Regions from separate parts of the Actinoplanes sp. NPDC051859 genome, predicted to be linked through region 2. Evidence: riboswitches for the same ligand, from Rfam matches in the RefSeq annotation. Region 2 holds a riboswitch; each other region holds the start of a gene.
What was found. Region 2 has a riboswitch for cobalamin ahead of ACIA1L_RS25420 (ABC transporter substrate-binding protein). Riboswitches for the same ligand answer to the same signal wherever they lie in the genome.

Region 1 (6,022 bases), on a different contig from region 2:
CAGCAGCACCGGACCGAACGCGCCGGTGGGATGGATCGGTTGCAGGAAGACTCCTGCGCAACCGATGCCCGCGGCCTCGGCGACCTGATAGCCGAGGGGAGCGACCACTGTGGAGAGCAGGACGACGTCGGGTTGCGTCTCGCGTACGGAAGCGGCTATTCCGGCACCCAGCTCCGCGACCAGCGGGCGCGCGATGCGCAGCAGCTGGACCAACGCCCGGGGTCCGGTCCCCGAACCGCGGCCGTCCTGACCGTGGGCCTGCGGGAGGATCTCCCGCAGGTCGCCGGGCAGCGGCACGAACGGCAGCGCGACCTGGTCGCGGAAATGCTCGTGCGTGGCGACGGTGACGTCGTGACCGGCGGCTTGGAGCCGGGCTCCCAATCCCGTGTACGGGGCCACGTCGCCGGTGGAGCCCGACGTGACGATCAGCACCCGCACCCGCCCATCATCGCACCGGCCGCATGACCGGACGGCCCATCGGGCATGTTCCTGCTCGACGAGCCGGCAGTGGCGCGGGATTCGGGAGGATGCATGGACGTCGTCATCGGGATCGACACCGGAACTACTGCGACGAAAGCGGTTGCCGCCGGCCTCGACGGCGAGGTCCGCGCTGCCACGAGCGTGCACTATCCGCTGTCCGTGCCCGGCCCGGGCCGAGCCGAACTTGACCCCGCCGAGTTGCGCGACGCCGCCGCCAAGGCGCTCGTCACCGTGGCGCAGGAGTGCCGGGAGCGTGGCGACCACGTGCTCGCGGTCAGCCTCAGCGCCTTCCTGCACGGCCTTGCGCCACTGGACGGCAGCGGTACCGCCGCCGGTCCGCTCATGACCTGGGCGGACAACCGTTCGTCGCCGCAGACCGAGGCGATCGTCGCGTCTGGCCGCGCCAAAGCCCTGCAGGCCCGCACCGGCACGCCCGTGCATCCGATGTCGCCGTTGGCGAAGTTGGCCTGGTGGCGTGCGCACGAGCCGAGGATGCTGCGAGACACTCCGCGTTGGGGCGGCGTCAAGGAGATCGTGCTGGGCGGCCTGGCCCGGGCGGATTTCGTCGTCGACCTGTCGGTGGCGTCCGGCACCGGGCTCTACGACATCCATGAGCGTCGGTGGGATCCCGAGGCCCTGGATCTCGCCGGCATCGACGCCACCCGGCTCGCTGAAGTCGTGCCGACCACCACCGCTCTGCGCCTGCATCCCGACGTCGCCACCGCGGCCGGGTTGGCCCCGGACACCCCGCTCATCATCGGCGCCGCCGACGGGCCGCTCGCCAACCTCGGCGTGGGCGCCACCCCGCCCGGCGTCGCCGCGGTCTCGCTGGGGACGAGCGGAGCGTTGCGGACGGTCGTGGGCAAGCCCACCGCCGACGCTGCCGGGCGGCTCTTCTGTTACGCCCTCACCGAAGACCGCTGGGTGCTCGGCGGCGCCGTCAACAACGCCGGTTCGGTGGTGCGCTGGGCCGGCCAGACGATGGCGGAAGGCTTCGACCGTCCCGCCGCCGAAGGCGAGGACGCCGACGTCCGCGACGCCGCGCTGCTGGTCGAAGCCGCGGCGGTGGCGGCGGGCAGCGACGGCCTGCTCTGCCTGCCGTACCTGCTGGGGGAACGGGCACCGTGGTGGCGTGGCGGGATGCGCGGGGCCTATCTGGGGCTGCGCCGCGAACACGGCCGCGCGCATCTGGTCCGCGCTGCCGTCGAGGGGGTGTGCCAGCAGCTGGCCCTGGTCCGGGACACCTTCGGGGCCGAAGGGATCGAGCTGAGTGAAGTCCGCGCCACCGGGGGAGCGGTGGCCTCCGAGCTGTGGGTCGAGATCCTCGCCGCGACGCTGGACCTGCCCGTCGCCATCGCCGACACGCCGGAGGGTACCGCGATGGGCGCCTGCCTGCTCGGGCTGCACGCCATCGGCCGCCTGCCCGACCTGGACCGCGCCGCGGACCTGGTCGACGTCACCGCGCGCACCCACCCCGACCCGGCCGACGCGGCGCTGTACGGGCGGCTCCGGCCGCTCGTGGAACGGTCTGCACTGGCAGTCACCGACGTCCTGACCGAACTGGACCGGCTGGCGCCCTCGCCGCTGCCCGGCACCGAGAAGGCGGTCGGCGCCCGCGACGAGCACGTCCCCGACAGACCGCACTGATGCACCGGCGCCGCATTCGGCCGCCGGCCCGTGGAACAGGCCAGCCGCCGTGGGCGCAAGGTGGCGGGGTGCTCGCCGCGGGCCGCCCGCGCTGTCCTGCGAGTGCCGGGTGGCGGCCGGGTGAGGATGGCCACGACGGGTCGCGTTGACGGCGCGGGCGGCGGTGCGACAGAGTGACCGACGAGCGGTAGCGGAGGAACCCGGTGCAAATCCGGGACGGTCCCGCCACTGTGACCGGGCGGCTACGGCCGCCTGGGAGTCAGGAGACTCCTGCCGCTCGCTCCCTTTGACACGCGGGCGTGGACACCCGCGGGAAGGATCGTGGCGTGACGCCGTACCCGTTCTCCGCCGTCGTCGGGCTCGACGATCTGCGCCTTGCCCTGCTGCTCACGGCGGTGTCTCCGGCCGTCGGCGGGGTGCTCGTCCGCGGCGAGAAGGGCACCGCCAAGAGCACCGTCGTGCGCGCCCTCGCCGCGTTGCTGCCCGAAGTCGACGTCGTCCGGGGCTGCCGGTTCGCCTGCGACCCGACGGCGCCCGACTCCGGCTGCCCAGACGGCCCGCACGAGGCCGACGCTCCGCACGGGCACCGGCCCGCCGCGTTGGTCGAGCTCCCGGTCGGCGCCACCGAGGACCGGGTGGTGGGCACGCTCGACATCCAGCGTGCGCTCGCAGACGGTGTCAAGGCGTACGAGCCGGGTCTGCTGGCCGCGGCACACCGGGGCGCCCTCTATGTCGATGAGGTCAACCTGCTGCCCGACCACCTGGTGGACCTGCTGCTGGATGCGGCGGCGATGGGCCGGGCACATGTCGAGCGCGACGGCGTGTCGGTCAAGCACGCCTCCCGGTTCCTGCTGGTGGGCACGATGAACCCGGAAGAGGGCGAGCCGCGGCCGCAGCTCGTCGACCGGTTCGGGCTGGTGGTGACCGTGGCGGCCCCTCGGGACGCGGTGCAGCGGGCTGAGGTCGTCCGGCGACGGCTGGCGTACGAGGCAGACCCGGCCGGGTTCGCGGCCAGCTTCGGTGCCGCCGAGGAAGCTCTCGCCGCGCGGATTGTGACCGCGCGGGCCGCCCTGCCCGCGGTGCACCTGCCGGACGCCGAGCTGGACCGGATTGCCCGGGTGTGTCTCGCGTACGGGGTGGACGGCATGCGCGCCGACATCGTGGTGGCCCGGTGCGCGGTGGCCCTTGCCGCCTGGCACGGCCGGGACCGGGTCACGGCCGACGACATTCGCGACGCCGCCCGGCTGGCCCTGCCGCACCGCCGCCGCAAGGACCCGCTGGACCCGCCCGGCACCGATGAGCAGCGCCTCGAAGAGGCCCTCGAGCAGGCCGACGCGGAGGCCCCGCCGGAGTCCGACGACGACCCGGACGGCGGGCCCGACGGCGGCAGCCCGGACGGTGGGCCCGACAACGGTGGTGGGCCCGACAACAACGGTCCAGACAACGGTCCTGACCAGGGCGAGCCCGGTGGTAGCGGTCCCGGCAGCGGTGCTGCGGGTGCCGACCCCGGCGGTGGTGCGGATGACCGTGGTCCGGAGCCCGCAGCCGACCGGGATCCGCGGGACGCCGCGGATCCGCGGGAGCACACTGAGGACAAGCCTGGGCAAGCCGCCGGCGGTGCGGCGCAGGCGGGAACGGCGTACCGGCCGCGCACATTCCGCATCGGCGCGCGCGGTGAAGGCGGCCACGCCGGTCGACGCTCACCGGCCTTTGCGCGCCGCGGCCGCGTGGTCGGCTCCCGGGTGCCGCACGGCAAGCTGGCCGGGGCGCCGCACCTGCCGGCCACGCTCCGGGCAGCCCTGCACCGGCGGGCCACCGCGACACCCGTTCCCGGGTCGTTGCGGGCCGTCTCCTGCGTGCAGCCGCGTGACCTGCGTGAGGCGGTGCACGTCGGGCGGGAGGCCAACCTGGTCCTGTTCGTGGTCGACGCCTCCGGCTCGATGGCGGCCCGTCAGCGGATGACTGTGGTCAAGACCGCTGTGCTGTCGCTGCTGCGCGACGCGTACCAGCGCCGGGACCGGATTGGCATGATCACCTTCCGGGGCTCCACGGCCGAGCAGGTGTTGCCACCGACCTCCAGCCACGAGGTCGGTGTGCTGCGCCTCGCGAGCCTACGGACCGGGGGCCGCACCCCCCTCGCGGCCGGGCTGCGGCAGGCCGCCGCCACCAGCGCCACCGAGCGCCGCCGCGATCCGCGCCGCCGCCCGTTGCTGGTGGTCGTCACCGACGGGCGAGCCACCAGCGGCGGCGACCCGGTCGAGGTCGCGCCCGCCCTCGCCGGGGTCGCGACCGTCGTGGTCGACTGCGAGTCCGGCCCGGTGCGGTTGGGCCTGGCCCGCCGCCTGGCCGCCGCCCTGCACGCCGACGTCATGCCGTTGGACGCACTCGCTGCCAACGGGCCGGGCGCCCACGGATCCCACCGGAGGGCTGCCTGATGCCGCAGGGACAGGTCACCTCGGTGCCGAACGACGGCCTCACCACCCGCCAGCGTCGCCGCCAAGCCGTCCTCGCCGTGCACACCGGACACGGCAAGGGCAAGTCCACCGCCGCGTTCGGCATGGCGCTGCGGGCGTGGAGCGCGGGCTGGCCGGTCGGCGTCTTCCAGTTCGTGAAGAGCGAGAAGTGGAAGGTCGGCGAGGAAACCGCCCTCAAAGCCCTGGGCGCGGTGGACGGTGGCGCGCCGGTCGCGTGGCACAAGATGGGCGAGGGCTGGTCCTGGATCCAGCGCGCCGGCACCGAACGGGACCACGCCGCCGAGGCCGCCGAAGGGTGGGCCCAGATCAAGCGCGACCTCGCCGCCGAGACGCACACCTTCTATGTGCTCGACGAGTTCACCTATCCGATGAAGTGGGGCTGGGTCGACGTCGCGGACGTGGTCGCCACCCTGCGGGACCGGCCCGGCACCCAGCACGTGGTCATCACCGGTCGCGACGCCCACCCCGACCTCCTCGCGGCGGCCGATCTGGTCACCGAGATGACCAAGGTCAAGCACCCGATGGACGCCGGCCGGAAGGGCCAGAAAGGCATCGAGTGGTGATCCCCCGGATCGTCATCGCCGCGCCCGCCTCGGGACACGGGAAGACCACTGTTGCGACGGGCCTGCTGGCGGCGTACGCAAAACGGGGTCTGTCCGTCGCGCCCTTCAAGGTCGGGCCGGACTACATCGATCCCGGCTATCACGCGCTCGCCGCCGGTCGGCCCGGCCGCAACCTGGACCCGGTCATGGTCGGCGAGGACCGGATCGGGCCGCTGTTCGCACACGGCTCCGCCGGCACGGACCTCGCGGTCGTCGAGGGCGTCATGGGGCTCTACGACGGCCGGACCGGCGCCGGTGACACCGGTTCGACCGCGCAGGTGGCGGCCCTGCTCAACGCCCCCGTGCTGCTGGTCGTCAACGCCGCCGCGCAGGGTCGGTCGGTCGCTGCGCTGGTGCACGGCTTCCGCAGCTTCGGCAGCGTGCGGATCGGCGGTGTGATCCTCAACCAGGTCGGCTCGGACCGGCACGAGACGATCCTGCGCGAGGCGTGCGAAGAGGTCGGCACCCCGGTCCTGGGCGCCATGCGCCGCGCCGCCGCGGTCGAGGCGCCCTCGCGGCACCTCGGCCTGGTCCCCGCCGCGGAGCGTCGCGCGGAGGCGCTCGCGTCGGTCGAAGCCCTGGCCGCGCTCGTCGAAGCCTCGGTGGACCTCGACGCGGTGCACGCGCTGGCCCGCTCGGCGCCCGCTTTCAGCGCCACCGCCTGGAGCCCCACGGCCGAGGACCCGGTGCCGAGCCGTCCGGTGGTCGCGCTCGCCGGTGGCCCGGCCTTCACCTTTGCGTACGCCGAAACAGCCGAACTCCTCACCGGAGCCGGAGCGGACGTCGTGGTGGTCGACCCCCTGCGTGACGAAGCCCTGC
Region 2 (6,022 bases):
GGCGAGCCGGCCGCTCAGGGCAGCGGCCACCTCGTTCGCGCCGTACGCCGTACAGCGTGGCCCGCGGCAGATGAGGACGTGCCGCCGGTGCGTGGTGAGCTGCGACCAGGCTGGGCTGCGGAACGGCCCGGGATTGCCACCGAGCGGCACGGAGGGACCGGCGGCCGCCTCGACCACCGCGCGGATCAGTGCGGGCTGGGTGGACAGTGGGGCGGAAAGGGCTATGCGGGGCCGCCGATCGCGGGTGGTGCACCAGTGCGCGACCGCTCGCCGGATCCAGGTGTCGAGGTAGCGGTCCGGCGGCAGGTGAGCACCGACGAGGAGCACGTCGTCGTCCGGCGGGACCTCGTCCAGGGCAGCGTGCAGGGACGGTTCGGCGCCGTCCAGAAAGCAGGCCCGGACTGGCAGCTCCAGCTCCGCAGCCGCGGCGGCGGCCAGCCGGTGCACCGCTTCGTGCCCGCCGTGGTGGGTCACCGACCGGGCGATCAGCAAAACGATCATGTCGGCGGCCGGTACGTGATGGTCGTGCGGCCGTGGTGCACGGTGACCTCGGCATCGACCTCGTAAACCTCGGCGAGCAGCGCGGGAGTCAGGACGGACTGCGGCGGACCGGTGGCGACGACCCGGCCGTGGTGCAGGACGACCACCGTGTCGCAGAACATCGCCGCCAGGTTCAGGTCGTGCAGGGCGGCCAGGGCGGTGACAGCGCTGCGGCGTACCAGATGCAGCAGTTGCAGTTGGTGGCCGATGTCGAGGTGGTTGGTGGGTTCGTCGAGCAACAGCAGTTCCGGCTCCTGGGCGAGTGCCCGGGCAAGCTGCACGCGCTGGCGTTCCCCGCCGGACAGGGTCTGCCAGCGACGATCCGCCCACCCGGCCAGGTCCACCCGGGCGAGGGCCTCGACCGCGACCGCCCGGTCGGTGTCACCATCGGCCCAGCGCGAGCTTCGGTGCGGCGTACGCCCCAGCAGCACCACGTCCAGCGCTGTCAGGTCCAGCTCGGTCTCGGCGTGCTGAGCCAGCAGCGCCGTCCGTCGGGCGATGGCGAGCCAGGACAGCGTGGCAAGGTCGGACTCGCCCAGCGACACGCGGCCGTGCTCCGGCCGGATCAGGCCGGCCGCCACCCGCAGCAGCGTCGTCTTGCCGGAACCGTTCGGGCCGAGGAGCCCGACCAGCGCACCGGGCGGCACAGCGCAGGTGACCTCGTCGAGGATGTGGACGGCGGGCACCGACCAGGACACGTCGTTGATCTCGAGCATCAGCGCACCTCTCGGCGGCGGAGCAGCCAGACGAAAGCGGGCACGCCCAGCAGAGCGGTGAGGACCCCGGCGGGTAGCTCTCGCGGCTCGAATGCTGTCCGGGCGGCCGCGTCCACCCAGATCATGAAGATCGCGCCGGCCAACACCACGACGGGCAGCAGCCGCCGATGATCGGGACCGGTGAAGAGGCGGGCGGCATGCGGCAGGATCAGCCCCACGAAGCCGATCGCGCCGCTGATCGCGACCAGGACGGCGGTCACCAGGGCGGTGGTGATCAGCAGCACCCGCCGGACCCGCCGGACATCGATGCCGAGGGTGGCGGCGGATTCCTCCCCGAAGGCGAACGCGTTGAGCGCCCGCGCTTGCGCGCCGATCACGAGCAGCGCGGCGCCGAGCACCGGTGCCGCCCAGGCCAGCGCGGTCCAGTCGACCCGGGCCAGCGACCCGGAGAGCCAGAAGGTGATCGACTGGGTGGCGTGCGGATCCGCCACCCAGATGATCACGAACGTGGTGAGCGCCGCGCACAGTTGGGCGACGGCCACCCCGGCGAGCACCACCCGGGTCGGCCGCAGCGCCGCCCGCCCGCCGGCCACGATGATCACCAGCCCGAACGCTGCCAGCGCGCCGATCAGCGCGCCGCCGCTGAGCGCGGCAACCCCACCACCGACGCCCAGGACGACGACCGCGACCGCGCCGAGGGACGCTCCGGACGAGACCCCCAGCAGGTACGGGTCAGCGAGCGGATTGCGGGTCACGGTCTGCAGCACCGCACCCGCCGCGGCCAGCCCGGCCCCGACGACGGCGGCGCCGAGCACCCGCGGCAGCCGCAACTCCCACACGATGTGGTCGCGCATCAGCGGCACGTCGGCAGTGGTCAGCCCGAGGTGGCCGGCGATCACCTCGCCGACCGTACGCAGGGAAAGGTCGGCCGGTCCGACCGTGACCGCCGCACCCACCGAGAGGACCAGGGCGACCGCGAGAACGCCGACCTTGACCGGAGTCAGCTGCCGGCCTTCGCGAGCCCCGCGGTCAGCGCCTCGACGGCGAGCACGTTGCGCACGCCGGCCGACGTGGCGGAGAACGGGACGACGATGAACCGCTGATTCTTGACCGCGGGCAGGTCCTTCAGCGTGGCGTGCTTCGCCAGGAACGCCTTCTTGGCGGCGGCGGGGTCCCAACTTGCGTCGATCAACACGATCGCGTCCGGGTTCCGCTCCACGACGGCTTCCCAGCTCGAGTCAGCCCAGGAGCCGGTGAGCTCGGCGAACACATTGGTGACGCCGGCCTCGGCCATGATCATGCCGGGGCTTCCGCAGCACGCGCCGACGCTCGGAGCGTCGGTGCCGGCGTCCCACCACAACACCTTCGCGTCCCGGCCGCTCGCCTTGGCCTTGACGATCCGGGCCTGCTGCTCGGCGATCAGTTGCTCGGCCCGGTCCGGCACCCCGAACACGGCGGCGATCTCGCGGATCTCGGTGAAGACGTCGGTCAGGGCCAGCTTTGCCAGGCGGGTCTCCTTCGGGCAGCCCGCCGCCGAGACGTACGAGCTCACGCCCAGTTTCTGCCACTCGGCCCGGTCACCGACACCCTCGGTGCCGAATGCGCTGGCGAACGACGCGTAGACGAAGTCCGGCTCGGTGTCGAGCAGCTTCTCCTTGGCCGGGTACTCCTTGGCGAGCACCGGCACCTTCGCGTAGGCGGCGGCGTACTCGGGCAGGATGGCGTCGTCGAGGTAGGCCGTGCCGATCATCCGGTCCTGCAGGCCGAGCGCGAGCATGATCTCGGTCGCCGGCTGGTTCATGGTCACCGCCCGCGTCGGCGGTTTGGCGATGGTGACGGGCGTACCGCAGTTGGCGAGCGTGACCGGCCCGCCCGCGGACGCCCCCGGCGCGGCCTTCGGCGCATCGGTGGCGCCGCACCCGGCGAGCAGGACGAACAGGACGGACAGCGGCGCGGTTACGCGCCAGGACAGGGAGGACCGCACAGCGGGACCACCTTCCAGCACCTCGTGGACGGGTCGAAACGGTGCCGTGGCCGGTCTCCTGGCTGACGGGTGGTGCGCCGATGGCCGGCCTTCCCAGGCTTGCGCCCAGTGACCTTGTGGTGGCCTCCGGCATCCCGATCACAGTGGCGAGGGCCGCGCCGGCATCACACCGGCTTCCCGAACACCACGGCGCGCCCACCCTAGCGGCTGGGCACCTGCCCATCCGCGCCGGGCCGCTCTGATCTGGTCAGCTGGTCCGGGTGTCCGGTTGCTGGCCGCGGTCGGGGTGCGCGGCGAGCCAGCCGTTGAGCCACTGGAACAGCGCCGGGAGCGTTTCGTTCCAGGTGGCGAAGTTGTGGCCGCCCGGGCGGCTGTCGTAGACGGTGGCGACGTCCGGCGTACGGATCAGCGGCCGGTAGGCGTGCAGGTCTGCCAGCGCCTCCTTGTCGCCGAGCCCGGCGGACAGGAACAGATGCATGGGCCGGGGCCGGCGCTCGTTGATGGTCAGCCGGGGGTCGTTGGCCCGGCGCAGGTTCAGGTCGCCCTGGTAGAGGTCGCCGGTGGAGCGGTCGATGATGGGCCGGAAGTAGCCGGAGAGGCTGGCTGCCGCGGAAAACTTGTCGGGATGCCGCAGGGCCAGGTTGAAGGCGCAGAAGCCGCCGGTCGAATAGCCCGCGACGGCCCAGTTCTCGGGACCGCTGGCCGCCCGGAAATGTCGGGTGAGGATCTCCGGCACATCGGAGGTGAGGAAGGTGTCGGCGCGGACCCCGGTGGCCGAGTCCACGCACTCGCTGTCCTTGCCGCGGACCGGGTCCTGCTCGGGCAGGACGGCGATCATCGGTGGCAGAGCCCGAGCGTTGATCGCCTTGTCCAGGGCTGCGCCGACGCCCATCGTCTTGAGCCAGCTGTCCACCGTGCCCGGATAGCCGGCCAGGAACATCACCACGGGATAGTCCCGCCGCGCGGCCTCGGGAGCGGTGTAGCCAGCCGGCAGGTAGATCTGTGCGGGCAGGTGATAGCCCGTCCGGGCGCCGGTCAACATCGCCGGGATCACCGTGCCCTTGTCGGCGCCGCCCGGGTGCTCGGCGATCCACCGGGCGATGGCGTCGTGACCCGTGTTGTCGGAAGTCAGCCGCGGGGCGTTGTGCGGGATCGTGGCGGCGTACCCGTCGGGTGCGCTCTGTCCCAACAGCTCGCCCAGGGTGACGTAGAAGTTGGCCTGCTTGTTCACTACGGCGCCGATGCTGAGCAGCAGCAACAGCTGGACGAGGATGAGGCCGGCGGCCCGGTGCGCGGTGCGGAACCGGCCGCGGTCCCAGAACTTCGCGGTCGCCACGGCGGCAAGGACCGTCAGGGCGCCGAGCAGGGCGATCAGCCAGCCGCTGGTGATGACGATGCTGTTCAACGGGGCACACTCGTTTCTGCGGCGGCGGGCTCGGGCAGGACGGTCGGGACGATCGCCGCGGCAGATCGTGCCGGGGCCGGTCGGCGTTGTCCCGGCGGAGTGACGAATCCCTCGGCGATGGCCGCGGCCAGGGCGACACGCGGCAGGTCTCGGCCGCGCGGGTAGCAGAGGAACCGAGGCGTCCAGTCCGGCTGATACTTGGCGTTGGCCCGGTAGAGCTGCTCGAGCTGCCACCAGCGGGAGGCGGCCATCAGCAGACCGCGCCAGCCGCGCAGCAGCGGTCCAGCCCCGAGCTGCTCACCCCGGGCGAAGGTGGCCCGGAACATTGCGAAGTTCAGCGAGACACGCTTGACGCCCAGCGCCTCGGCTCGGGCCATCAGCTCCACGACCAGGAACTCGAAGATGCCGTTCGGCGTGTTCGGGTCCTTGCGCATGAGGTCGAGCGACAGTCCGTCGGTGCCCCACGGCACGAAACCCAGCACCGCGGCGGGCCGGCCCTCGGCGTCACGCACCTCGGCCACCAGGTATTCGAGGTCGGTCGGGTCGGCGAATCGGCCCAGTGCCATGGAGAAACCGCGTTCCACCGGTCCGTCGCGCCACAGCTCGGCCTGCGCGGCCAGTTCGTCCATCGTGCTGGGTGCCGCGTCGCCGACCCGGTGGATTCGCACCTCGTAACCGGCCCGTTGCACCCGGTGCACGGCCTGTCGGACGCCGCGCATGGGTCGGCCCTCCACGCTGAACTCGCCGGTGTGCAGGATGGCCTCGTCGCCGATCTCCAGCACCCGCAGGCCAGCCCGGTCGTACGCCCGCGCCGCGGCCTGCCCCGCGCCGAGCACCGCCGGGGTCCAGCCGTTGGCGATCGCCTCGTCGCGCCACGCCTTGATCGCGCCGGGCCATTCCGACTGTTTGCCGATCGGGTCACCGCTGGCAAGGCTGACCCCGTTGACCTGGCGGTAGCAGACGGCGGCCTTGCCGGTCTCGGAGAAGATGGCCGTCTTGTCGTCGCGCAGAGCGAAGTAGCTGAGCGAGTCCTGACCGCCGTGTCGGGCGACGAGGTCGCGCAGCTGAAGGATCTCGGTGCTGGGCATGTGCCGCGGCGTACGGCCCGGACGCAAACTCAGGTACGCCGCCAGGATCACCACAGCCGCGCCGGCGACACCAGCGCTGACCGGGATCCATTCCGGGGGAGCGGCCTCGAGGTGCGGCTGCCGAATGCCGACGAGGCCGCGAACGAAGTACCAGGCGCTGCACAGGGCGCGGTGCGGGCCGCTGGCGGTCGCCGGGCTGAAGGCCGTCAGCATGCCCCAGCTCGCCACCGGGCCGAGGACGGCCAGCGAGCCGAGGAGGACGGTGGCGGCGCGGCGCGGGCGCGGCCCG
Region 3 (6,022 bases), on a different contig from region 2:
GCGGTGGACCCCGACATCGCTGCGGATCTGGACGACTACGTCGGTGACGACCTCCTGCGTCTGATCTTCACCACTTGCCATCCGATATTGCCCACCGAGTCGCGGGTAGCGCTGACCCTGCGGCTGCTAGGCGGGCTCACCACCGACGAGATCGCGCGGGCCTACCTCGTCCCGGAAGCGACCGTGGGCAAGCGGATCACCAGGGCCAAACGAACCCTTGCCGAGAAGAAGGTGCCGATCGAGCTGCCACCGCCGTCCGAGGCAGCGCCGCGGCTGGCGTCGGTCCTCGAGGTCATCTACCTCATCTTCAACGAGGGCTACTCGGCGACCGCCGGCGACGACTGGGTGCGCCCCGCGCTGTGCATGGAGGCCTTGCGGCTCGGCCGGGTCCTGGCCGGACTCGCCGCACAGGAACCCGAAGCGCAGGGACTGGTGGCGCTCATGGAACTTCAGGCATCTCGAATCCCCGCCCGCACCGCCGCCGACGGCACCCCCATCCTTTTGCAGGACCAGGACCGGCGGCGCTGGGACCGCCTGTCCATCCGGCGCGGACTCGACGCCCTCACCCGCGCCGAGGGCACCTTCGGACCGTACGCCCTGCAAGCGTCGATCGCCGCCTGCCACGCCCGAGCCGGCAGAGCCGAAGACACCGACTGGGAGCGGATCGCCGCACTGTACGAGGTCCTCGCCTACGTCGCACCGTCACCCATCGTGGACCTGAACCGTGCCGTGGCGATCAGCCACGCTGACGACCCGATTCGCGCCCTCGCCATCGTCGATGCCCTGGTTCTGCCGCACTACCCCCTCCTGCCGGCCGTCCGCGCCGACCTGCTCGCCAAACTCGGCCGCCCGACCGAAGCGCGGGAGGAGTTCCGCCGGGCCGCCGCAATGACCCGTAACACCCGCGAGCGAACCATCTTCGAAGCCCGCGCCGCCGAGCTGGACTGACGAAGCGAAATTAGGTCGCTCCGAGCCTGGAAGTCAGCGTCGGATCAGTTGGCCCCGAATCAGGTTGCCGGACTGCCCCACGTTTGACGAACGGCGAGATGCGTGGGGGTCGTCGTGCCGAGAGGTCCTCCACCCAGCCGAAGGCGAGGACCGCCAGGGCGAGCAGCGGCAGGGCAATGGCGAGGACTATCAGACAGGAGAGCAGGTCATCAGGACGTTTCAGCGTCACGATCGAGGGATCGACCACATATACGCCGACCGCAATAGCTGGCATGTGCCACAGATAGATCGAAACGGCCCGATTATTGATCATCGATACGAAGCCGTCGAGCGGCCGGCACCGAGCTAGCCAACCCATGGGTGGCGACCAGCGGAACAGCAGGAGCACGAAGCCGATTTGGAAGATGGAAAACGCAACAGGGTGTGCGGCCAAAAGGAACACACCGTCGACCGGATGCATGATCGCCCACGTCAGCGCACCACCGATAGCGGCGGTCCCTACGCCAATCACTACCGCTGGCCGCAGCTTACCGAGATCGCCGGCGCGGTGTGCTATTCCGAGCATCCAGCACGTTCCATAGGAGAGCAAATTTTGCAGGTGCCAGTAAGTGGGATAGTGGCTGATGCTGTCCCGCCAGCCAACGATGAGCAGCAGCCCCACGAGCGGCAGGAGAACCGTCGGAAGAGGCCACTTGCGGTAGAGGCGCAACAGCAGCGGCGTGAGAAGGACCAGCCAGAGGTACGTATTGAGATACCACAGCACCTCCAAGCCCAGTCGCTGCCCGAGATCGCTGTACGGTGGGAGCCCAGCCGGGAAGGCCCAGAACAGCATGTTCGGCCAGGCGGGTGCCTGCGTAGGCCACTGGAGGTCATTCGACCAGCCGAGTAAGAACATCAGCGGCACGATCACCAGGCCAAAAACCCAGAGAGCGGGCAGCAATCGGCGCAACCGGGTGAGGATCGCGCGCCGCGGTGAACGGTCCGCCGATGCGGCAGTCAGCGATCCACCGATGGCGAACATGAGGCCCATGGACGGAAAGGTTGCCTGCAGAATGTACGACCAGAAGGTGTGGAGCAGCACCACCCTGACGATCGCCGCCGCCCGCAGAGCGTCAAAATACCGATCACGAGCCCTCGTCGATTTCACCCTGAGCAACTTCCTGGTAACGGCACCCCATCCGGTGTTGCCGGCGAGGCAAGTCTCAGAGATCTTCGTAGATCGCATGGCGACACGGCTAACCCGATCGGCGTTACGTAGGTCACAGTGAGATAGCCACTCGCCGTGCAGGACCGCCCGACAGCCGTGGCCGCTTGTCGCCAAACGCCCACCGACGTTCACCGACCGCTGACCTCCGTCATCAGCGCAGCGCGGCGATACTCAGCGCGACGCAATCTGCCAACGTCGCACCCACTTCCACACCAGGCTGCCCGTCCCAGCCGCGGCCAGCCCCCACCACCAGCGGTGAACCGGCCGCGACAACCAAGTCCGGCAACACGTCGTGCGGGGCATGGCTCCACAACACCACAACAGCCGGACGAATCCGGCTCGCCACCTCCGCGAGCAAAGCCGCGTCCGGCACCGCGCCAAGATGAAGAGAGCCGACCCCCTGCTCGGCGAGAGCCGCAGCGAGAGCGTCCAAAGCCACCAAGTCCCTGCTGCGCGGCGGCGCAGCGAGCACTACCCGGACATCAGTGCCGGCCGGCGGACGTACCACAGCGGCGAACACCTCACTCAAACACCGGCCCAACACCCGCCGCGCCGCATCCCGCAACGGCTCAACCACCCGCGCACGACTCAAATGCACGAACGCCGGGGCCGCCAGCACATGCCACGTCGGCACCACGCCCCGCTCAGCCACCGCGGCAGCCAACGTCTCCCGCAAGGTCAGCACATCCAGACGCCGCGCCGCCCGAGCGATACCCCGCGCCGCCGAAGCGGTCGCGGGATCGCCCTCAGGCGCCGAACATCCGGAAAGATCCGCCCGGCGAGCCATCCGGGCCGCCTCCGCTGCGGGCATCCCCCGCGCGGTCAACCGGGCCATCGCCGCCAACACATCGAGATCGTCCGCGGTGTAACGACGATGCCGGCCGTGCTCATGCCCGCTCGGGCCCAAACCGTAACGCTGATGCCACGTCCGCAACGTCGTCGGCGCGACACCAAGCCGGCGCGCCACCGCGCCCGCACTCAACCCTGTCGGTTCCGGTCCAGCCTCGTCCGGACGAACGGCATCGTCGCCGTCGCCCACACAGAATTCCGCCTCGCGCACCGCCGACCCGCCCTCGAGGTCACCGACTACACCACGCGCGGACACGCGCAGGGCAGTGGCAGGTCTTCGGACTCGCGGGCACGACCGGAACCGATCCGATCTCCTACTGGCCGTCGCTTCCCAAGCCCCTCAAGGCCCAGTGCCGATGACGGCGGTCGTTCCAGCTCACCGCTGCGGGGCAGCCCCGGATTCCCACCGGGTTCCCTCTTACGACGCCACAACCTGAGGGCTGTGGCGAACCAGCTGCGCGGCTCAGCTTAGCGACGGACATCCCGGCGAGATGACCCGGCGGCATCCACACCGGGCAGCATCGCACGGGTGGCGTGCGAAGCGCGGGGCGGCGGCCGCACCGCCGACACTGCCTGTCGACCGAGCAGCCAGGACCTGACGATCCCCCCAAAGAGTTGCGAATCGGAGCGCGGCCGAGGGGTCCTGGAACGGCGGACCTCTGTCACCCATACGATGCAGTTGCCAGTTGCCGGCAATAAGGGGTGCAGTGATGCTGACAGCGGAGATCAAGCGGCGCTTCCTGGCGCACTTCGAGGCTAACGGCCACACGGTCGTGCCCTCGGCGCCCCTGCCCGCCATCGACGATCCGAACCTGCTGTTCATCAACGCGGGCATGGTCCAGTTCGTGCCGTTCTTCCTGGGCCAGCGCACCCCGACCTACCGGCGAGCCGTCAGCGTGCAGAAATGCATCCGGACGCCGGACATCGACGAGGTCGGCAAGACCAGCCGGCACGGCACGTTCTTCCAGATGAACGGCAACTTCTCCTTCGGCGACTACTTCAAGGCCGGCGCGATCCCCCTCGCCTGGGACCTGTCCACCAAGCCGGTCGCCGAGGGTGGCTTCGGGCTGGACCCCGAGCGGATCTGGGCCACGGTCTACCTGGACGACGACGAGGCCATCGACATCTGGCGACAGACCGGCATGCCCGCCGACCGGATCGTGCGCCGCGGCAAACGCGACAATTACTGGTCGATGGGCATCCCCGGCCCCGCTGGACCCTGCTCGGAGCTGTATTATGACCGTGGCCCCGCCTACGGTCCCGAAGGCGGCCCCGAGGTGGACGAGGACCGTTACCTGGAGTTCTGGAACCTGGTCTTCATGCAGGTCGAGATCGCTGACGTCGCATCGAAGGAGGACTTCCGGATCGTCGGTGACCTGCCCGCGCAGAACATCGACACCGGCATGGGCCTCGAACGGATGGCATCGATCCTGCAGGGCGTCGACAACCTGTACGAGATCGACGAGGTCCGCCCGATCCTGGCCAAGGCCGCCGAGTTGACCGGCAAGACCTACGGCAAGCAGTCGGGCCCGGCTGCCTCCGAAAGCCACCCCGACGATGTCCGACTCCGCGTGATCGCCGACCACGTCCGCACCTCGCTCATGCTGATCGGCGACGGCGTCACCCCGTCGAACGAAGGCCGCGGTTACGTGTTGCGCCGCATCATGCGCCGCGCGATCCGGTCCATGCGGCTGCTCGGCTGGCACGACAAGGCGTTGCCGGAGCTGCTGCCGATCGCACGCGACTGCATGGCCCCTTCTTACCCGGAACTCGCCACGGACTTCGACCGCATCGCGTCGGCGGCATACGGCGAGGAAGACACCTTCCTCTCCACGCTGCGCGCGGGCACCACCATTTTGGACACCGCTATCGCCGAGACCAAGCAGGCGGGCAAGACCCGGCTGGGCGGCGACAAGGCCTTTCAGCTGCATGACACGTACGGATTCCCGATCGATCTGACCCTGGAGATCGCCGCCGAGCAGGGCGTGCAGGTCGACGCCGACGGATTCCGGGCGTTGATGGCCGAGCAGCGCGAACGCGCGAAGGCGGATGCGAAGGCCCGCAAGACCGGCCACGCCGACCTGTCCGCCTACCGCACGGTGCTCGACGCGTCCGGACCGACCGAGTGGCTGGCCTACGAATGCCTGGAAACCGAGTCGAAGATCGTCGCGATCTGGGCGGGCGGCCAGCCCGCCGGTGCGGCGCAGGCCGGGGAAATCGTCACTGTCGCTCTGGACCGTACGCCGTTCTACGCGGAATCCGGCGGCCAGGACTCCGACGCGGGCCTGCTCACCGGCCCCAACCTCAGGGCCGAGATCATCGACGTGCAACGGCCGGTCAAAGGCCTGATCGCGCATACCGTACGGGTCCTCGACGGTGGCCTCGCCGTCGGCGACAACGTGCGGGCGATGGTCGACCCGGACTGGCGCACAGGAGCCCGGCAGGCGCACTCCGGCACCCACGTGGTGCACGCGGCGCTGCGGCAGGTGCTCGGCCCGACCGCCTTGCAGTCCGGCTCCTACAACCGGCCCGGCTATCTACGCCTCGACTTCGCCTGGCGCGGCGGCCTGTCCGACAGCGCCCGCAGCGAGGTGGAAGAGGTCGCCAACCTGGCCATCCGCCGGGACCTGCCCGTCGGCGTGCGCTACCTGTCCCTGGAGCAGGCCCGCGCCGCGGGCGCGCTCGCCTTGTTCGGCGAGACCTACGACGAGACCGTACGCGTGGTCGAGATCGGCGGCGACTGGTCGCGGGAACTGTGCGGTGGCACCCACGTGGACCGGTCCGCGCAGATTGGGTCGCTCGCGGTCACCGGCGAGTCGTCCGTCGGTGCCGGGCAGCGCCGCATCGAGGCAGTCACCGGCATCGAGGCGTTCCGCTACCTGGCCCGCGAACGTGACCTGGTCGGCCGGCTCGCCGCGCAGCTCAAAGCCCGCCCCGAGGAACTCCCGGACCGGGTCGCCGCCCTGCTGAACCGCATGAAGCAGGTCGAACGTGAGGCCGCCGACCTGCGCAACCGCC

Region 1: linked by a shared signal. The riboswitch ahead of ACIA1L_RS24380 (VWA domain-containing protein) and the one ahead of ACIA1L_RS25420 (ABC transporter substrate-binding protein) in region 2 are both predicted to bind cobalamin.
Region 3: linked by a shared signal. The riboswitch ahead of ACIA1L_RS30690 (MerR family transcriptional regulator) and the one ahead of ACIA1L_RS25420 (ABC transporter substrate-binding protein) in region 2 are both predicted to bind cobalamin.

Annotation. Positions count from the first base shown of each region.
Region 1 is NZ_JBITBX010000010.1:71,904-77,925, reverse strand. It holds gene ACIA1L_RS24390 (glycosyltransferase) at 1-438, opposite strand, end outside; gene ACIA1L_RS24385 (gluconokinase) at 532-2,127, shown strand; cobalamin riboswitch at 2,296-2,420, shown strand; gene ACIA1L_RS24380 (VWA domain-containing protein) at 2,454-4,562, shown strand; gene cobO (cob(I)yrinic acid a,c-diamide adenosyltransferase) at 4,562-5,164, shown strand; gene ACIA1L_RS24370 (cobyrinate a,c-diamide synthase) at 5,161-6,022, shown strand, end outside.
Region 2 is NZ_JBITBX010000011.1:12,215-18,236, forward strand. It holds gene ACIA1L_RS25405 ((2Fe-2S) ferredoxin domain-containing protein) at 1-501, opposite strand, end outside; gene ACIA1L_RS25410 (ABC transporter ATP-binding protein) at 498-1,256, opposite strand; gene ACIA1L_RS25415 (FecCD family ABC transporter permease) at 1,256-2,212, opposite strand; gene ACIA1L_RS25420 (ABC transporter substrate-binding protein) at 2,257-3,240, opposite strand; cobalamin riboswitch at 3,271-3,444, opposite strand; gene ACIA1L_RS25425 (alpha/beta hydrolase) at 3,488-4,645, opposite strand; gene ACIA1L_RS25430 (phosphatidylglycerol lysyltransferase domain-containing protein) at 4,642-6,022, opposite strand, start outside.
Region 3 is NZ_JBITBX010000018.1:84,311-90,332, forward strand. It holds gene ACIA1L_RS30680 (RNA polymerase sigma factor) at 1-948, shown strand, start outside; gene ACIA1L_RS30685 (acyltransferase) at 959-2,173, opposite strand; gene ACIA1L_RS30690 (MerR family transcriptional regulator) at 2,307-3,260, opposite strand; cobalamin riboswitch at 3,255-3,474, opposite strand; gene alaS (alanine--tRNA ligase) at 3,715-6,022, shown strand, end outside.